DNA from 3 places in the Streptomyces sp. NPDC006602 genome. Region 2 is predicted to be linked to each of the others. Evidence: riboswitches for the same ligand, from Rfam matches in the RefSeq annotation. Region 2 holds a riboswitch; each other region holds the start of a gene.

Region 1 (6,155 bases), on a different contig from region 2:
GTCGCAGTCAGCCCCGTACCCGCCACCGCGTCCAAGGTCTTGAGACCGTCACCGGTGTTCAGCACGACCGTGGTCTTCGTCGGATCGAGGAGGCCGTTCTCGATCAGCTTGCGGGTGACTCCGACGGTCACGCCACCCGCGGTCTCCGCGAAGATGCCCTCCGTGCGCGCGAGGAGCTTGATCGCGTCCACGATCTGCTCGTCGTTGACGTCCTCCACCGCACCACCCGTACGCCGCGCGATGTCGAGGACGTAAGGACCGTCCGCCGGGTTGCCGATGGCCAGCGACTTGGCGATGGTGTTCGGCTTCTGCGGGCGGACGACGTCGTGCCCGGCCTTGTAGGCGACGGACACCGGCGAGCAGCCCTCGGCCTGGGCGCCGAAGATCTTGTACGGCTTGTCCTCGACGAGCCCGAGATCGATCAGCTCCTTCAGACCCTTGTCGATCTTCGTGAGCTGTGAGCCGGAGGCGATCGGCACCACCAGCTGGTCCGGGAGCTGCCAGCCGAGCTGCTCGCAGATCTCGTACGCCAGGGTCTTGGAGCCCTCGGCGTAGTACGGCCGCAGGTTGACGTTGACGAAGCCCCAGCCCTCGCCGGCCGGGTCGCCGATCAGCTCGGAGCAGAAGCGGTTCACGTCGTCGTAGTTGCCCTCGATGCCGACGAGCTCGCCGCCGTAGATGGCGGCCATGACGACCTTGCCCTGCTCCAGGTCGTGCGGGATGAACACGCAGGAGCGAAAGCCCGCGCGGGCGGCGGCGGCGCCGACGGCACCGGCCAGGTTGCCCGTGGAGGAGCAGGAGAGGGTGGTGAAGTCGAACGCGCGGGCGGCCTCGATGGCCTGGGCGACGACGCGGTCCTTGAAGGAGTGCGTCGGGTTGCCGGAGTCGTCCTTGACGAAGAGCTTGCCGGCCTCGACACCCAGCTCGCGGGCGAGGTTGTCGGCCTTGACGAGCTTGGTCCAGCCGGGGTTGATGTTGGGCTTGTCCGCCACGTCGGCCGGGACGGGCAGCAGCGGCGCGTAGCGCCAGATGTTCGCGGGGCCCGCCTCGATCTGCTTGCGGAGCTCCTCCGTGTCGTAGCCGGAGAAGTCGTACGCGATCTCGAGCGGGCCGAAACACTCCTCGCACGCGAAGACCGGGCCGAGGGGCACGCGGTGGCCGCACTCGCGGCAGCTCAGCGCGGCGGCGGGGCCGAGATCGACGGGGGAATCCGCGGGGACGTTCGCGGTGTTGTCCGTGGTGCTTGCAACAGTCTGCGCAGCCATGTGAGGCGAGGCCCTTTCTCCTCATCTTCCTCACGACGCATCTCGCCGTGAGACGGATTTGGCACCTTCCCGAGCCGGGGAGCCTCGCGAAGACGATCGTCAGTGATCGCTACGAGACCGGCTGGAGGGTTGCCGGGGCTTCATCGGGCCGTATCCCTCTGCCCCTCTGGATGAGCGGTATGAAGTTGTTGATCGTTGAAACGGAACGCCGACCCCGACATGCGATGGTCATCAGCGTTGTTCAAGACTGTAACCGAAGGCCAGGACAGTTGAGATAGCCGTCCGAACCGCGAGATGGATCACATGTTCCACAAGAGAGCATGGATCAGACGCTCGCCGAGAGAACGCAGAGGAGCCGCGCACCGTGCTGAATGAGGTCGAGCGTTGGCTGAGCACTCGCTCCTGGTCGAAGACCGATCGCCCGCTCCACAAGATCCTGGCTGCGAAACGCGCCACGCGACAGTCGGTCAGTGTCGTGCTGCCCGCGCTCAACGAGGAGGAGACGGTCGGTGACATCGTCGCCGTGATCCGTCATGACCTCATGCAACAGGTCCCGCTCGTCGACGAGATCGTCGTCGTCGACTCGGGATCGACCGACCGTACGTCCGAAGTGGCAGCCGCCGCTGGGGCCCGGGTCGTCCACCGCGACGACATCCTCCCCCGCATCCCGATCGCCCCCGGCAAGGGCGAGGTGCTCTGGCGCTCGCTCCTGGCCACCAGCGGCGACATCGTCTGCTTCATCGACGCCGACCTGAAGGAGTTCTCCTCCGACTTCGTCTCCGGCATCGTGGGCCCGCTGCTCACCGAGCCCGGGGTCCAGCTCGTCAAGGGGATGTACGACCGTCCCCTGGGCGGCGCGGCCGGTCAGGGCGGCCGGGTCACCGAACTGATGGCCCGCCCGCTGCTCAACATGCACTGGCCACAGCTGGCCGGTTTCGTACAGCCGCTCGGCGGCGAGTACGCGGCCCGCCGCTCACTGCTCGAACAGCTGCCGTTCCCGGTCGGGTACGGCGTCGAGCTGGGCATGCTGGTCGACGCCCTGCACCTGGTGGGCCTGGACGCGCTCGCCCAGGTCGACGTCGGGGTGCGCAAGCACCGCCACCAGGACGGCCAGGCACTGGGCCGCATGTCCGCCGCGATCTACCGCACGGCCCAGCTCCGGCTGGCCCGCGGGCACCTCATCCGTCCGTCCCTCACGCAGTTCGAACGGGGCGAGGACGGCTTCGAGCCGCGTACCTACTCCGTGGACACGGAGGAGCGGCCGCCGATGGTGGAGATCGCGGAGTACGCGCAGCGAAAGGTCGCCTGACCGGGTGTGTTCCGGTGTCCGGGGGCCGTATACGGCCCCCGGACCCGCCCGAACGTTTGAGTGTTTCCGGGCCGGGCTAGGTTGAGGCGTATGGCTTCAACGCAGGGTGTCGGCAGTGCAGAGGTACTGGTCGCGTCCAACCGCGGCCCGGTTTCGTACGAGGTCCGACCGGACAGCACGGACGGCTCGCTCCACGCCAAACGGGGTGGCGGCGGGCTGGTCTCGGGCCTGTCCGCCATCGGACCCGACGCGGGCGCGCTGTGGGTGTGCTCGGCGCTGGGCGACGGCGACCGCGAGGCGGTACGACGCGGGATCGGCGAGCCGGGCGTCCGCATGCTCGACGTCCCTGCCGACGTGCACGCCGACGCGTACAACGGCATCGCCAACTCCGTGCTGTGGTTCGTCCACCACATGCTGTACCAGACCCCTCTGGAGCCCGTCTTCGACGCGGAGTTCCGGCGGCAGTGGGCGTCGTACGAGACGTACAACCGCGCGTTCGCCCAGGCCCTGGCCGAGGAAGCGGCCGAGGGCGCGGCGGTCGTGGTGCAGGACTACCACCTGTGCCTGGTGCCCGGAATGCTCCGGGAGCTGCGTCCGGACCTGCGGATCGGCCACTTCTCGCACACGCCGTGGGCGCCGCCGGACTACTTCCGGATGCTCCCCGACGACATCCGCGCGCAGCTGTTGGGGGGAATGCTCGGCGCGGACCGGCTGGGTTTCCTCACCCACCGCTGGGCGGACGCGTTCACCGCGTGCTGTACGGAGTTCGCCGGCGGACTCGGGGACACGCGGATCGGCGTGCACGGGCTGGGCGCGGACGCGGACTTCCTGCGGAAGCGGGCGCACGAGGGGGACGTCGAGGAACGGATGACGGCGCTGCGGGCGGAGATCGGCGAGGGCCGCAAGGCGATCGTGCGGGTCGACAGGACCGAGCTGTCGAAGAACATCGTGCGGGGACTGCTGGCGTACCGGCAGCTGCTCGACGACCACCCCGAGTGGCGCGAGCGGGTGGTGCACGTGGCGTTCGCGTACCCGTCCCGACAGGACCTCGCCGTGTACCGGGAGTACATGGCGGAGGTGCGGCGGCTGGCGGACGAGATCAACGCCGGGTACGGCACGCCGGGTTGGACACCGGTCCTGCTGCACCTGAAGGACGACTTCGCGCGCTCCCTGGCCGCCTACCGCCTCGCCGACGTGGCCCTCGTCAACCCCATCCGGGACGGCATGAACCTCGTCGCGAAGGAGGTGCCGGTGATCTCCGACGAGGGGTGCGTGCTGGTGCTGTCGCGGGAGGCGGGGGCGTTCGAGGAACTGGGCGAGGACGCGATCCCCGTCAACCCGTACGACGTGATCGGCACGGCCAGGGCCCTGCACGAGGCGCTGACCATGTCGGCGGGCGAACGGGCCGAGCGAACGAAGAGACTCACCGCGGCGGCGACCGCCTTGCCGCCGGCGCAGTGGTTCCTGGAGCAGTTGGACGCGCTGAGCCGACCGGCCTAGCCGATCCGCTCGGCGAGCGCCCGGAGGAGCCGTACGACCCCCTCCGGGCCGTCCACGACCACGTCCGCCCGCTCCCGCAGCTCGGTGACCTCGTCGCTGCCGCTGCACACCAGCAGGCCCGGGGTGCCGTCGGAACGGAGTTTGTCGACGGCGGCGAAGGCAGGGAGGTCGCCGAGGTCGTCGCCGGCGTAGAGGACGGACGTGGCGACGATCTCACGGACGTACTCGAGGAGGGCGACGCCCTTGTCCATGCCCGGCGGTCGGAGCTCGAGGACGAGCCGGCCGGGTTCGACGATCAGACCGTGCCGGGCGGCCAGCTCGGTGAGGGGGTCGCGCAGAGTCTCGAACGCGGCCTGCGGATCGGCGGCCCGCCGGGTGTGTACGGCGACCGCGCGCCCCTTCTCCTCGATCCACGCCCCCTGCCGGACCCCGGCCCCCTCGATCACGCCCGGCAACTCGGCACGGACGGCGGCGACGCCGGGGTGCGGGGCGGGGGCGCTGACGGTTCCGGTACGGGCGTCCCAGCGCTCGGCGCCGTAATGGCCGAGGACGACGAGGTGTTCGAGACCGGGGACGTCGGCGAAGCCGCCGTGCCGGACGGCCACCGCGGCCGGGCGCCCCGTGACCACGGCCACGGCGGCGACCTTCGGAGCGAGCGCGGCGAGCACGGCCACCGCCTCGGGATGGGCCCGCGCCTTCTCCGGATCCGCCACGATCGGCGCGAGCGTCCCGTCGAAGTCGAGCGCGATCACCGCGCGCTCCGGCCGAGCGAGGAGGGCCTGGAGCCCCTCCCACCCTGCCGGCGTCGCCGGGTCCGTGGATTCCGTGTAGCTACCCATGACGCGACCCTATCGGCGTCTCCCTGGGAGCTCCGCCCCTGGTACCGGGGTCGAAGGGGTCCGCGCCCTTACCGCTCCGAGCGGCGTGCGTCCCGTACCCGGCGCAGGCGATTCACCGTCACCGGGTCGAACGCCAACGCCCGCTCGTCGTCCAGCAACGCGTTCAGCAACTGGTAGTAGCGCACCGGCGCCAACCCCAGCTCCTCGCGTATCGCCCGCTCCTTCAGCCCGGGCCCGCTGAACCCCCGCCGCTCCAGCGCGATGATCTGCCGCTCCCTGCGACCCAGGTCCCGCTCCTCGTCCATACCCGCACGCTAACCGCCGGCACTGACAAGTGACAGTCGCTACCTCGCCGCCTGCGCCGCGGCAGCCGTCGCCTGCAGCCCGCTCAGCACGGACGCCGGGCTCCCGCCCGACGCCACGGCCTGCCCGATCCCCTTCTTCACGGCCGCGCTGACCTGCGCCCAGGACGTCTCCCCCACCGGATACGTCTCGGACAGCGGCAGCTCGTCGAGGAACGGCTTGAGACCGGCGTCCTGCTTCGCCGCGCTCATGGCGTCGGACGCGGAGTTGGTGACCGGCAGCAGGTCGTACTCGCGGGAGAAGGCGAGGACGTTCTTCTCGCTGTAGACGAAGTCGAGGAAGTCGCCGATCTGCTCGGCGTGCCCGTTCTTCTTGAAGGCGGTCATCCAGTCGGCGACCCCCATGGATATCTTGCTCTGGCCGGTCTCGCCGGGCATCGCCACCATGCCGAACTTCACGCCCTTCTTGGCGGCCATCTTCATCAGCGAGGGATGCCCGTTGAGCATGCCGACGTCCCCGTTCGCGAACGCGGCGAACGCGTCGGCCCGGTTGAGCTTCCCGGGCGCGACCGGCCCGGTCAGCCCCTTGCCCACGAGGTCGTCCTTCAGCCAGGTGAAGGTGTCGGTGTTCTCCGAGGAGTCGATGCTGTACGTGCCGAGCGTGTCGGTGTAACCGCCGCCGCCGCTGAGCAGCCACTGCAGGGTCTCGGCCTGCGCCTCCTCCGGCCCGAGGGGCAGCGCGTACGGGTATTTCACGCCTGCCGCCTTCAGCGCCTCGGCGTCCGCGGCGAGCTCGGCCCAGCTGGTCGGCGGGGTGAGACCGGCGTCGGTGAAGAGGGTCTTGTTGTAGAAGAGCAGCCGGGTGGAGGCGGCGAACGGCATGCCGTACTGGATGCCGTTCACCTCGCCCGCGTTGGACAGCTGGGAGATCCAGTCGGCC
Region 2 (6,155 bases):
CATGCAGCCGCTCGGAAACCCGCTCATCACAACCAACGAGCGCCACCCGGAAAGGTCACACATTCGACGGACGAACTCTGATTCCCCTCCCGGGACAGCATCACCCAGCCGCCGAACAGGACCCTCCGTGCTCACTCCCACACGTCAGAACGCACTCGTGCTCAGTTACACCCCAGCAGTTCTCAACCCCTCACCCACCGGTCCGCACCGGACCGACGACAGGCGGGCTGAGCCCCCGGGACGGCCCTTGTACACATGACTGACAAGAAGCTGTCACACACGGACCGGAATGCGGGTTGGACCGACGCCCGTTCTGAACTGACATGACTGTTGGAGTAGCGCTCAACGCGTCCGACGCGCCGAACCAGGTCGACGCCACCGTACAACTGGCTCAGGAGGCCGCGGAGTCCGGTCTCACGTCGGCCTGGTTCGGGCAGACCTTCGGCGCCGACTCGCCCCAGCTCGCGGCGATCGCCGGGCGAGCCGTACCCGGACTGCAGGTCGGCACCTCCGCGATCCCCGTCTTCGGCCGCCACCCGCTGTTGGTCTCCAGCCAGGCCCAGACCGCCCAGGCCGCGACCCACGGCCGCTATCACCTCGGTCTGGCTCTGGGCACGAAACTGCTGACGGAGACGGGCTTCGGCCTGCCTTTCGAACGACCCATCGCCCGGCTGCGCGAATTCCTCACCGCGCTGCGGCAGTTGACGGAGACCGGCACGGCCGACTTCCACGGTGAGCTGCTCACCGCGACCACCCCGATCCCTGCGCGGGTACCGGGTGCCGAGAGCGGTGTCCCCCTGCTGGTCGCCGCGATGGGGCCGCAGGCGCTGCGGGTCAGCGGCGAACTGGCCGACGGGATCCTGCCCTACCTGGCGGGACCGCGCGCTCTGGCGGACCACATCGTGCCCGCCCTGACCGCTGCCGCCGAGGCAGCCGGCCGCCCCGCGCCCAGGATCGTGGCCCTGGTGCCCGGCGTGGTCACGGACGACGTCGACGCGGTGCGGGCCAAGGCCACCGAGAACCTCGCGTTCTACGAACAGATCCCGTCCTACGCGCGGGTCATCGAACTCTCCGGTGGCCGGCGGGCCGCCGACCTGGCCGTGATCGGTGACGAGAAGACGGTCGAGGCCGAGGTGCGCCGTTACCGCGAAGCCGGCGTCACCGAGGTCGTGTTCTCGGGCACCGAGATCGCGGGAGAGGCCGACCGCCGACGCACCTGGCGGCTCCTCGGCGAAGTGGCCCGCTGAGCACGCCTGTCGAACCGATGGCCCGACCAGCCCCCTGAACCCGTGACGAAGGAGAACCCATGACCACCGAGGTCACCACAACAGACCTCCACGCCTTCACCGAGACCTGGCTGGAGTGGCACCGCGCCCAGGAGGCCCGGCTCGCCGCCCCGCACGGGTTCCTGGCGATCACCGGCCTGCACTGGCTCGAAGACCGGCCACAGCGCTTCCCGGACGCGCCCGGCGCGTGGCGCACCGGCCCCGAGGGCGTCGTCGTAGACCTCGACGACGGCGAGGAACTGGCCGTCGACGGGACGCCGGTGCGCGGTGAACACCGCTTCGGCGTACTTCCCGAGCGCGGCGGCGTCGACGCCGTCTGGGGAGACGCCGTCATCGAGGTCGCCAGGCGCGGCGGCCACGACATCGTGCGCCCCCGGCACCCGGACGCGCCGCTGCGCACGGCCTTCACCGGCACGCCCGCCTACGCCCCCGACCCGCGCTGGGCCGTGACGGGCCGTTACATCCCCTTCGACACACCGCGGCCGACCACCGTGGGCGCCGCGGTCGAGGGCCTTGAGCATGTCTACGACGCTCCGGGCAGGGTCGAGTTCGAGCTGGACGGGCGCCGGCTGTCGCTGACCGCGTTCCCGGGACATGGCCCGGGCCGGCTGATGGTGCTGTTCACCGACGCGACCTCCGGAGTCACCACCTACGCCGCCAACCGGAGCCTGGTCCTCGAACCGCCCGCCGCCGACGGCACGGTCGTCCTGGACTTCAACCGCGCCGGGAACCTGCCGTGCGCGTACACGGACCTGGCCACCTGCCCGCTGCCTCCGGCCGAGAACCGGCTGCCGGTGGCCATCGAGGCCGGTCAGAAGATCCCCCGCGAGCGCGGCGGCTCCTGAAGCCGGACGCACTCTCGCCCCGGACTCCTCTGAAAAGGCGTCCTTTTGCGCCATTGACGTACGACAAGACCGCTCCGTACGATCACGAACGGCATTGAGTGTCAGCGTCAAGCCCTGGCTCGCTGATCGGCAACCCTCCCACGCGGTGGGGTGCTCCAGGTGAAAGCCCGGCGGGATCACCGACGATCTCCGCAAGCGCGTGGCCCCGTGACCGGGGCCGGACATGTGGAGGACCGATATGCGGCACGGTGGTGACCTCAGCGCCCGCTTCGTCGGCGCCACCGTGTTCTCCCGGCTCTCGCGTCGGCGCCACATCGACCTCAAGCGCTCGACCAGCTGTCTCTGTCAGGCCTGACGAGCCTTCCCGCCGCTGGTCGCGGTACGGCATCTGCCGTCGCCGCACCCGCCTGCGCCTGCGCCTGATCTCCGTTTCCCCCTGATCCCCGTCTGCACAGCGCTCCCCGGCACCGGCGTCGCGCCGACCGGGGCCGCACACCCACGCACGGCCGTGCCCTGCACCACACCCGTGCCTGGTGACACGAGTAGGAGAAGCCCTCCGTGACTGCACTTGTCGATGTCAGAACCTCCCGGTGGGCGGCATTGACCGCCCTGGTGACCACCAGTGTTCTGCTGACCGCCTGCGGCTCCGGCGGCGGCGATTCCGGCAGCGGCACCGGACAGCCCAAGTCCGGCGGCACCCTGAGCTTCGCGGTGGGTTCGGACGCCGGCTGCGTGGATCCGCAGCAGGTCGCCAGCAACGAGACCATCTACTCGGTGCGCCAGATCGTGGACTCACTGACGGACCAGGATCCCAAGACCGGCAAGATCGTGCCGTGGCTGGCGAAGAGCTGGGACATCAGCTCCGACGCCACGACGTTCACCTTCCATCTGAGGTCGGGCGTCACCTTCAGCGACGGCTCGAAGCTGACCGCGCAGGTGGTCAAGGACAACTTCGACGCGGTGCCGGAACTCGGCGCCCTGGGGACGCTCGCCGAGGGCTATCTGAGCGGCGTCAAGAGCACCACGGTGGTCGACCCGCTCACCGTCAAGGTGACCTTCAGCCAGCCCAACGCCCAGTTCCTGCAGGCCACTTCGACCCACTCGCTGGGGATCGAGTCGTCGGCGAGCGTGAAGAAGACCCCGCAGCAGAAGTGCAGCGACGGGGTGATCGGGTCCGGGCCCTTCGTGCTGAAGCAGTACGTGCAGAACCAGTCGGTCACCCTGGCCAAGCGCGCGGGATACGCGTGGGGTTCCTCGCGGTGGAGCAAGAAGGGCGAGGCGTACCTGGACAAGCTGGTGTTCAAGGTCGTACCGGAGGCGGGTGTACGGGCGGGCAGTCTCCAGTCCGGTCAGGTGGACGCGATCAGCAGCGTCGGCAAGGCCAACGAGGCGGCCCTCAAGGGCGGTCAGGTCAGCCTCCAGCGACGGGCCAACCCCGGCGTCGTGTTCGGCCTCGGGCTCAACAACTCGCGGCCGCTCCTGCAGGACGCGAGGGTGCGCCAGGCGATCCTGTTGGCCGTCGACCGTCAGCAGATCGCCGACACCGTCTTCCCCACCGGCACCCAGGCGGCGACCAGCGTCCTCGCGCACACCACGCCCGACTACACCGACCTCGCGTCCGGTCTGACCTTCGACGCGGCCAAGGCCAAGTCCCTGCTGGATGTGGCGGGTTGGAAGACCGGCAGCGGCGGCATCCGCGCCAAGGACGGCAAGAAGCTGAGCCTGACCATCAAGTGGTTTCCCAACGCGGCCACCAACCAGCCCGCGCTGGAGCTGATCCAGCAACAGCTCAAGGCCGTCGGTGTTGACGTGGTCCTCAAGCAGCTCCAGGTCACACAGTTCGCCCCGACACTCCAGTCGGGTGACTACGACGCGGTGTGGGGGAACGTGACCCGTGCTGACCCGGACATCCTGCGCAGCTCCTTCTCCACCAAGCTGGCCAACTTCTACCGCGTGCCGGCGAGCTCCCTCGACACGGCGCTGTCCGAGCAGGCCGCAACCGTCGACGCAGCCAAGCGCAAGCAACTGGTCACCCAGGCCGAGCAGTTGCTGGTAAAGAACGCCTACTACGTGCCGGTCGTCGAGCTCCAGACCCAGCTGGGCGTGGCGAAGAAGGTGCACGACCTGAACTTCGACGCCTCAAGCCGGATCCAGCTGCACGACACCTGGATCGGGTAGCGCATGCGCCGCTATGTGATCAAACGACTCGCCCAGGCGGTCGGAGTGCTGTGGGCGGCGTACACCGTCTCGTTCCTGGTGCTGGACTATCTGCCGGGTGACCCGGTCACGGCGATGGCCAGTGCCGGAATGGACTCGGGGCAGGTCGACCCGCAGCAGATCGCCGCCCTGCGGCACGAGTACGGCTTCGACAAGCCGGTGCTGGCGCAGTACGCCGAGTACCTCGGCCGGGCGGTGCGCGGGGACTTCGGCGACTCGGTGTCCACCGGCCGCCCGGTCACCTCGACGCTGGCCGACGCGCTGCCGCAGACCTTGCAGTTGACCGGCGCGGCCCTGCTGCTCGCGGTGCTCCTCGGCGGCGGTCTGGCGGTGCTGGCGACCTACACCGCTCAGCGCTGGCTGCGGCAGCTGCTGCTGTCGCTGCCGCCGCTGGGGGTGTCCGTCCCGACGTTCTGGGTGGGGCTGCTGCTCGTCGAGACGTTCTCCTTCCGGCTGCACTGGTTCCCCGCGTTCGGCAACGACGGCTTCAAGGGGCTGGTGTTGCCGGCGCTGACTCTGGCGGTGCCGACCGGTGCGCAGATCGCCCAGGTGCTCGCCAAGAGCCTGCTCACCGCACTGGACCAGGCGTATGTGGAGACCGCGCGGGCCAAGGGTGCCGGCCGGTGGCGGGTCCATCTGCGGCACGCGCTGCGCAACGCGTCCCTGCCCGCGCTGACAGTCGTCGGCCTGCTGGTGGGGCAGCTGATCGCCGGTTCGGTCGTCGTCGAGACGGTGTTCTCCCGCGACGGCCTCGGCCGCGTCACCGCGGCGGCGGTCACGGCCCAGGACATCCCGCTGGTCCAAGGGGTGGTGGTGTTCGGGGCGCTGATCTTCGTGACGACGAACCTGGTCATCGACCTGGTCTATCCACTCCTCGACCCGCGGATCGTCGTGTCCTCGGGCAGAAGGGCGGCACTCGCATGAGCCAGAGCCTCGTCGACGACCCCACCGAGGCGGCACTGGGACTGGCCCGCCCGGTCGAGACGGGGCCAGGGCCGGAGCCGGGACGCCGCGTGGACGTACGGCGGCTGCTGCGCTTCGTGGTGCGCCGCCCGGGCCTGCTGCTGTCGGTGGCCGTCCTCGTGCTGGTGGTGCTGGCCTCGTTCCGGCCCGGCCTGTTCACCTCGCAGGACCCGCTGAAGGGCGTGCCGTCGCAGAACTTCCGCGCTCCGAGCGGCAGTCACTGGTTCGGCACCGACGAGCTGGGCCGCGATGTGTTCTCCCGGGTCGTCCACGGCGCCCAACTGTCCCTGAAGGCAACGCTGATCGCCGTGCTGGTCGCCTTCGTGGTCGGCGGGCTGCTCGGGGTGGTCGCCGGGTTCGTGGGCCGCTGGGTGGACGACGTGCTGATGCGCTTCGTCGACGTGCTGCTGTCCATCCCCGCGCTGTTCCTGTCCCTGGCCCTGGTCACCGCGCTCGGCTACGGCACGGTGAAGGTGGCGGTCGCGGTCGGCATCGCCAGCGTCGCCGCGTTCGCCCGGGTGGCGCGCTCGGAGGTGCTGCGGGTACGGCAGGCGGTGTTCGTGGAGGCGTCGCGCGCGAGCGGGGCCCGCTGGTACTCGGTGCTGGGCCGGCATGTGCTGCCCAACGCGGCGGGCCCGGTGATCGTCCTGGCCACCCTCGACTTCGGCTCCTCCATCCTGGCCGTGTCGGCCCTGAGCTTCCTCGGTTACGGCGCTCCCCCGCCGGCCCCGGAGTGGGGCACGTTGATCTCCGACGGCCGCAACTACCTCGCCAACGCCTGGTGGCTGACCGCGCTGCCCGGACTGGCGATCGCCACGACCGTACTGGCCACCAACCGCATCGC
Region 3 (6,155 bases), 200 kb from region 2:
GGCGCCGACATCGCCAAGGGCGGCGAGCTGTTCCGTACGAACTGCGCGCAGTGCCACAACTTCACCGGCAAGGGCGGTGCGCTGACGCACGGCAAGTTCGCCCCGGACCTCGAAGGCGTCGCCCCGAAACACATCTACGAGGCCATGCAGACCGGCCCGCAGAACATGCCCTCCTTCCCCGACACCACGCTGTCGGAGCAGAACAAGAAGGACATCATCGCGTACCTCGACGCGGTCAACGGCGACGACACCGTGAGCCCCGGCGGTCTCGAGCTGGGCGGGCTCGGTCCCGTCAGTGAGGGACTGTTCGCCTGGATCTTCGGACTCGGCGCGCTGATCGCGGTCGCCGTCTGGGTCGCCGCTCGGACCGCAAAGGCCAAGAAGTCATGAGTAGCCAAGACATTCCAGAAGAGAACCTGCCCGTTGAGCAGGACCACGCTCACGGTGCCGTAGGCGTCGCGGACGAGAAGGACCCGTTCGCCGACCCCGGGCTGCCGCCCCACGAGCACCGCGTCCAGGACATCGACGAGCGGGCCGCCAGGCGGTCCGAGCGCACGGTCGCCATGATGTTCGTGCTGTCGATGCTGGCCACCGTCGGCTTCATCGTCTCGTACGTGGCGATCCCGCACGACAGGGCGATCTACGTCTTCCCGATCGGGCACGTCAACGCGCTGAACTTCGCGTTGGGCCTGACCCTCGGTGCGGCGCTGTTCCTGATCGGCGCGGGCGCGGTCCACTGGGCCCGCACCCTGATGTCCGACGAGGAGATCACCGACGAGCGGCACCCGATCGAGGCGGAACCCGAGGTCAGGGCCAAGGTCATGGCCGACTTCAAGCAGGGCGCCAAAGAGTCCGCGCTCGGCCGTCGCAAGCTGATCCGCAACACGATGCTCGGCGCGCTGGCCCTGTTCCCGCTCTCCGGCGTCATGCTGCTGCGCGACCTCGGTCCGCTGCCGGGCACCAAGCTCCGCCACACCCTGTGGTCCAAGGGCAAGCTGCTCGTCAACATGAACACCAACGAGCCGCTGCGTGCCTCCGACGTCGCGGTCGGCTCGCTGACCTTCGCCAAGCCCGAGGGCCTGGAGGAGCACGACGAGGAGTTCCAGACCGAGATCGCCAAGGCGGCCCTGATGATCGTCCGGATCCAGCCGGACAACATCAAGGACAAGCGCGAGCTCGAGTGGTCGCACGAGGGCATCGTGGCGTACTCGAAGATCTGCACCCACGTCGGTTGCCCGATCTCCCTGTACGAGCAGCAGACGCACCACGTGCTGTGCCCCTGCCACCAGTCCACCTTCGACCTCTCCGACGGTGCCCGGGTGATCTTCGGCCCCGCCGGTCACGCCCTGCCGCAGCTGCGCATCGGCGTGAACGACGAGGGCTACCTCGAGGCGCTCGGCGACTTCGAAGAGCCCGTCGGCCCTGCATTCTGGGAGCGCGGATGAGCACTACGAACACCTCCGACTCGCGCTCGCGCGAGAAGGCACCCGCCGGTGAGCGGGTCGCCGACTGGGCCGACGGCCGCCTGGGGATCTACTCCCTGGCCAAGGCCAACATGCGCAAGATCTTCCCCGACCACTGGTCGTTCATGTTGGGTGAGGTCTGCCTCTACAGCTTCATCATCATCATCCTCACGGGTGTGTATCTGACGCTGTTCTTCCACCCGTCGATGAACGAGGTGGAGTACCACGGCAGCTACGTCCCGCTGCAGGGTCAGCTGATGTCCGAGGCGTTCAACTCGACCATGCACATCTCCTTCGATGTGCGCGGTGGTCTGCTGATCCGGCAGATCCACCACTGGGCGGCGCTGATCTTCCTCGCGGGCATGTTCGTGCACATGATGCGCGTGTTCTTCACGGGCGCGTTCCGCAAGCCGCGCGAGGTCAACTGGCTGTTCGGCTTCCTGCTGTTCGTCCTGGGCATGTTCACCGGCTTCACCGGCTACTCGCTCCCGGACGACCTGCTCTCCGGCACCGGTGTCCGCTTCATGGAGGGCGCGGTCCTGTCCGTGCCGATCGTCGGCACGTACCTGTCGTTCTTCCTCTTCGGCGGGGAGTTCCCGGGCGGCGACTTCGTGGCCCGCTTCTACTCGATCCACGTGCTGCTGCTGCCGGGCATCATGCTCGGCCTGGTGGTCGGCCACCTGATCCTGGTCTTCTACCACAAGCACACGCAGTTCGTGGGCCCCGGCAAGACGAACAACAACGTCGTCGGCATGCCGCTGCTTCCGGTGTACATGGCCAAGGCCGGCGGGTTCTTCTTCCTGGTCTTCGGTGCCATCGCGGCCATCGCGGCGATCGCCTCCATCAACCCGATCTGGGCCATGGGCCCCTACCGGCCGGACCAGGTGTCCACCGGCGCCCAGCCCGACTGGTACATGGGCTTCTCCGAGGGCCTGATCCGTGTGATGCCGGGCTGGGAGATCAACTTCTGGGGCCACACTCTCGTCCTGGGTGTGTTCATCCCGCTGATGATCTTCCCGCTGGTCCTGGTCGCGATCGCGGTCTACCCGTTCATCGAGTCCTGGGTCACCGGCGACAAGCGCGAGCACCACATCCTGGACCGCCCGCGCAACGTGCCGACGCGTTCGGCCTTCGGTGTCGCGTGGATCACCTGGTACATGGTGCTGCTGATCGGTGGTGGGAACGACCTCTGGGCCACCCACTTCCACCTGTCGATCAACGCCATCACCTGGTTCGTCCGGGTCGCGTTCTTCGTCGCCCCGGTCATCGCGTTCGTCATCACCAAGCGGATCTGCCTCGGCCTCCAGCGCCGCGACAAGGAGAAGGTGCTGCACGGCCGCGAGTCGGGCATCATCAAGCGCCTGCCGCACGGTGAGTTCATCGAGGTGCACGAGCCGCTCAGCCAGGAGCAGCTGCACACGCTCACCGCGCACGAGCAGTACGTGCCGGCGCAGATCGGCCCGACGGTGGACGGGAACGGCGTCGAGCGCAAGGTGAAGGGCTCCGAGAGGCTGCGCGCCAAGCTCAGCGAGGCGTACTACGGCGAGGAAGCCCAGATCCCCAAGCCGACCGTCGAGGAGTACAAGGAGATCACGAGCGGCCACGGCCACCACTGATCGTTGCGTCGCCACGCGCGGCGAAGGGCCCCGTCCGAAGACCGGACGGGGCCCTTCGCCGTGCCCGTCGCTGGATAGGGTGGGACCCGTCGAGACTCGCGTCCCGTGTTGTACGGGACTACACCCAGGAGCGGCTGATGAGCGCTGTGACCCCCGCTGGAGGCGACACCGCGGCGGACCGTTCCTGGCCCGAGGTACTGAGCGCACTGCTCGGCGGGCGGGACCTGAGTGCCGGCGACACGGCGTGGGCGATGGACCGCTTCATGAGCGGCGAGGCCACGGACGCCCAGATCGCGGGCTTCATGGTGGCGCTGCGGGCCAAGGGAGAAACGGTCGAGGAGATCAACGGTCTCGTCGAGGCGATGTACGCGCACGCGCTGCCGCTGGACATCCCGGGGCCGGCCGTCGACATCGTCGGAACGGGTGGCGACCGGGCCAAGACGGTCAACATCTCGACGATGTCCGCCATCGTGATCGCGGGCGCCGGGGCGAAGGTCGTCAAGCACGGCAACCGGGCGTCGTCCTCGGCGAGCGGGTCGTCGGACGTGCTGGAGAAGCTCGGCATCAACCTGGAGCTGTCGCCCGAGGGGGTCGCTCGGGTGGTTCAGGAGGCCGGGATCACCTTCTGCTTCGCGGCCAAGTTCCACCCCTCGATGCGCTTCGTCGGCGCGGTCCGGCGGGATCTGGGGATTCCGACCTCCTTCAACCTCCTCGGTCCGCTGACCAACCCGGCCCGGGTCACCGCCTCGGCGGTCGGCTGCTTCGACACCCGGATGGCGGGGCTCATCGCCGGCGTACTGGCCGAGCGCGGCTCCTCGGCGCTGGTGTTCCGCGGCGACGACGGCCTCGACGAGCTGACGACCACGGCCACCTCCCGGGTGTGGGTCGTGCGCGACGGCAAGGTCGCCGAGGAGGCCTTCGATCCGCGGGACGTCGGCCTCGAACTGGTGCCGGTCGAGGCGCTGCGGGGCGCCGACGCGTCGTACAACGCCGAGGTCGCCCGGCGGCTGCTGGACGGTGAGCCGGGCCCGGTGCGGGATGCCGTACTGCTGAACTCGGCGGCGGCGCTGGTGGCGCTGGAGCCGACCGGAGCGCCGCTGGCCGAGCAGATCGGCGCCGGGATGGCCAGGGCGGCTCACTCGATCGACTCCGGGGCGGCCAAGCGGACGCTGGAGCGGTGGGTGGCGGCCAGCAACGCGTAGCACCGCACGTGGTGTTGTCCCGCGATCCGGACACGGGTTGCGGGACCACGATCACTTCGCATACGTTTCTGTACAGGTCATGAGTGACAGTCATGAGGCCCCGGCCGACTGTCCGGCAACCCTCCGTCCGTGGCGGGGTGCCCCGGGTGAAGACCAGGTCGTGGGCAGCAAGGCCTACGGCAAGCGCGGATCCCTCGCACACCAGGGGTCCTGGTCGTCGAGGAGTCTCTCGTGAGCAAGCGAATGCGATAGGGCGCAGAGCCCCGCTTCCGCCTACCCCTTTCACTTTCCTCCGTGCTGGAGCCGTACGCGCTCGCACGGTTATTCCGCCTTGTCTGTCACGGGAGTTCGCCATGTCTGTCTCCACCGTTGCCGCCGCCCAGTCGCTTTGTGCGCCGCTGCCCGTTCTGGGCCGGGATGTCACCGTCCCGCTCGTCACCGGCGGCGAGGTCACCTACGCCGCGCTCGACTACGCGGCCAGCGCGCCGGCGCTGCAGCGGGTCTGGGACGACGTGGCGGCGTACGCGCCCTACTACGGCAGCGTGCACCGAGGCGCCGGCTACCTCTCCCAGCTGTCCACCGACCTCTTCGAGAACGCCCGCACGACGGTCGCCGAGTTCCTCGACTGCCGCGCCGACGACCAGGTGGTCTTCACCCGGTCCACCACCGACTCGCTCAACCTCCTGGCCGCCGCGCTCCCGGCAGACTGCCAGGTCTTCGTCTTCGAGACCGAGCACCACGCCTCGCTGCTGCCCTGGCAGGACGCCCGCGTCAGCTACCTCGACGCCCCGCGCACCCCGCGGCAGGCGGTGGCGACCCTGGAGCGCGCCCTCGCGGACCGTGACCCGTACAGCCCGGCCCTGGTCTGCGTGACCGGCGCCTCGAACGTCACCGGTGAGCTGTGGCCGGTACGGGAGCTGGCCGCCGCCGCGCACGCGCACGGCGCCCGGATCGTCCTGGACGCCGCCCAACTGGCCCCGCACCACCCCCTTTCGGTCCGGGACCTCGACGTCGACTGGGTCGCGTTCTCCGGGCACAAGCTGTACGCCCCCTTCGGCTCCGGCGTCCTGGCCGGCCGTGCCGACTGGCTGCGCGCGGCCGAGCCGTACCTCGCGGGCGGCGGCGCCAGCCGCAAGGTCACGCGGCGCGCGGACGGGGGAGTGGACGTGGAGTGGCACGAGAGCGCCGCCCGGCACGAGGCCGGCTCGCCCAACGTCATCGGGGTCTACTCCATCGCCTCCGCCTGCAAGGCGCTCACCGAGGCCGGCTTCGACACGCTGGTCGCCCGGGAGCAGTACCTGATCGACACGGTCCGCGCGGGCCTCGCCGAGGTCCCCGAGGTCCAGGTCCTCTCCCTCTTCGGCGACGACGCCCCGCGGGTCGGCGTGATCTCCTTCGTCGTCGAGGGCTGGAACAGCTCCCACTTCGCCGCCGCGCTCTCCGCCGAGTACGGCATCGGCGTCCGCGACGGCCTCTTCTGCGCCCACCCGCTGGTTCGCACCCTGCTCGGGAGCGACGCCCAGACCCAGGGCGAGTGCGGTGCCCCCGAGGCCGCGCCCGGCGAGAAGTCCCTCAACGCGATCCGGGTGAGCTTCGGCGCGGGCACGCCCGACGAGCACGTGCAGCGGTTCGTCGGCGCCGTGAAGGAACTGGTCCGGGACGGTGCGAAGTGGACGTACCGCACGGAGGACGGCCGCTGCGTACCGGCCGTCTGAGGGACTGACGTCCACCGGCGCGTATACGCTCCCTCTCGGCAGCCGTACGACGTAGGGGGAACACGGGGTGCAGGAGCTGCGCGAGACGGATCCTCGGGTCATCGGCCCCTATGAGGTCCTGGGCAGGCTCGGGTCCGGTGGCATGGGCGAGGTGTATCT

Evidence for each region. Region 2 has a riboswitch for S-adenosylmethionine ahead of ACFYO2_RS03155 (putative leader peptide). Riboswitches for the same ligand answer to the same signal wherever they lie in the genome.
Region 1: another riboswitch for S-adenosylmethionine. It lies ahead of thrC (threonine synthase); the one in region 2 lies ahead of ACFYO2_RS03155 (putative leader peptide).
Region 3: another riboswitch for S-adenosylmethionine. It lies ahead of ACFYO2_RS02200 (aminotransferase class V-fold PLP-dependent enzyme); the one in region 2 lies ahead of ACFYO2_RS03155 (putative leader peptide).

The regions. Positions count from the first base shown of each region.
Region 1 is NZ_JBIAHG010000029.1:67,422-73,576, reverse strand. Features, by position in the region: gene thrC (threonine synthase) at 1-1,265, opposite strand, end outside; SAM riboswitch class I at 1,284-1,442, opposite strand; gene ACFYO2_RS39765 (glucosyl-3-phosphoglycerate synthase) at 1,630-2,574, shown strand; gene ACFYO2_RS39760 (trehalose-6-phosphate synthase) at 2,665-4,074, shown strand; gene otsB (trehalose-phosphatase) at 4,071-4,913, opposite strand; gene ACFYO2_RS39750 (DUF3263 domain-containing protein) at 4,982-5,218, opposite strand; gene ACFYO2_RS39745 (extracellular solute-binding protein) at 5,258-6,155, opposite strand, start outside.
Region 2 is NZ_JBIAHG010000001.1:683,227-689,381, forward strand. Features, by position in the region: gene ACFYO2_RS03145 (LLM class F420-dependent oxidoreductase) at 324-1,247, shown strand; gene ACFYO2_RS03150 (DUF1684 domain-containing protein) at 1,307-2,131, shown strand; SAM riboswitch class IV at 2,222-2,335, shown strand; gene ACFYO2_RS03155 (putative leader peptide) at 2,370-2,486, shown strand; gene ACFYO2_RS03160 (ABC transporter substrate-binding protein) at 2,690-4,309, shown strand; gene ACFYO2_RS03165 (ABC transporter permease) at 4,313-5,272, shown strand; gene ACFYO2_RS03170 (ABC transporter permease) at 5,269-6,155, shown strand, end outside.
Region 3 is NZ_JBIAHG010000001.1:479,489-485,643, reverse strand. Features, by position in the region: gene ACFYO2_RS02220 (c-type cytochrome) at 1-390, shown strand, start outside; gene ACFYO2_RS02215 (Rieske 2Fe-2S domain-containing protein) at 387-1,445, shown strand; gene ACFYO2_RS02210 (cytochrome bc complex cytochrome b subunit) at 1,442-3,079, shown strand; gene trpD (anthranilate phosphoribosyltransferase) at 3,217-4,281, shown strand; SAM riboswitch class IV at 4,357-4,473, shown strand; gene ACFYO2_RS02200 (aminotransferase class V-fold PLP-dependent enzyme) at 4,635-5,996, shown strand; gene ACFYO2_RS02195 (PQQ-binding-like beta-propeller repeat protein) at 6,064-6,155, shown strand, end outside.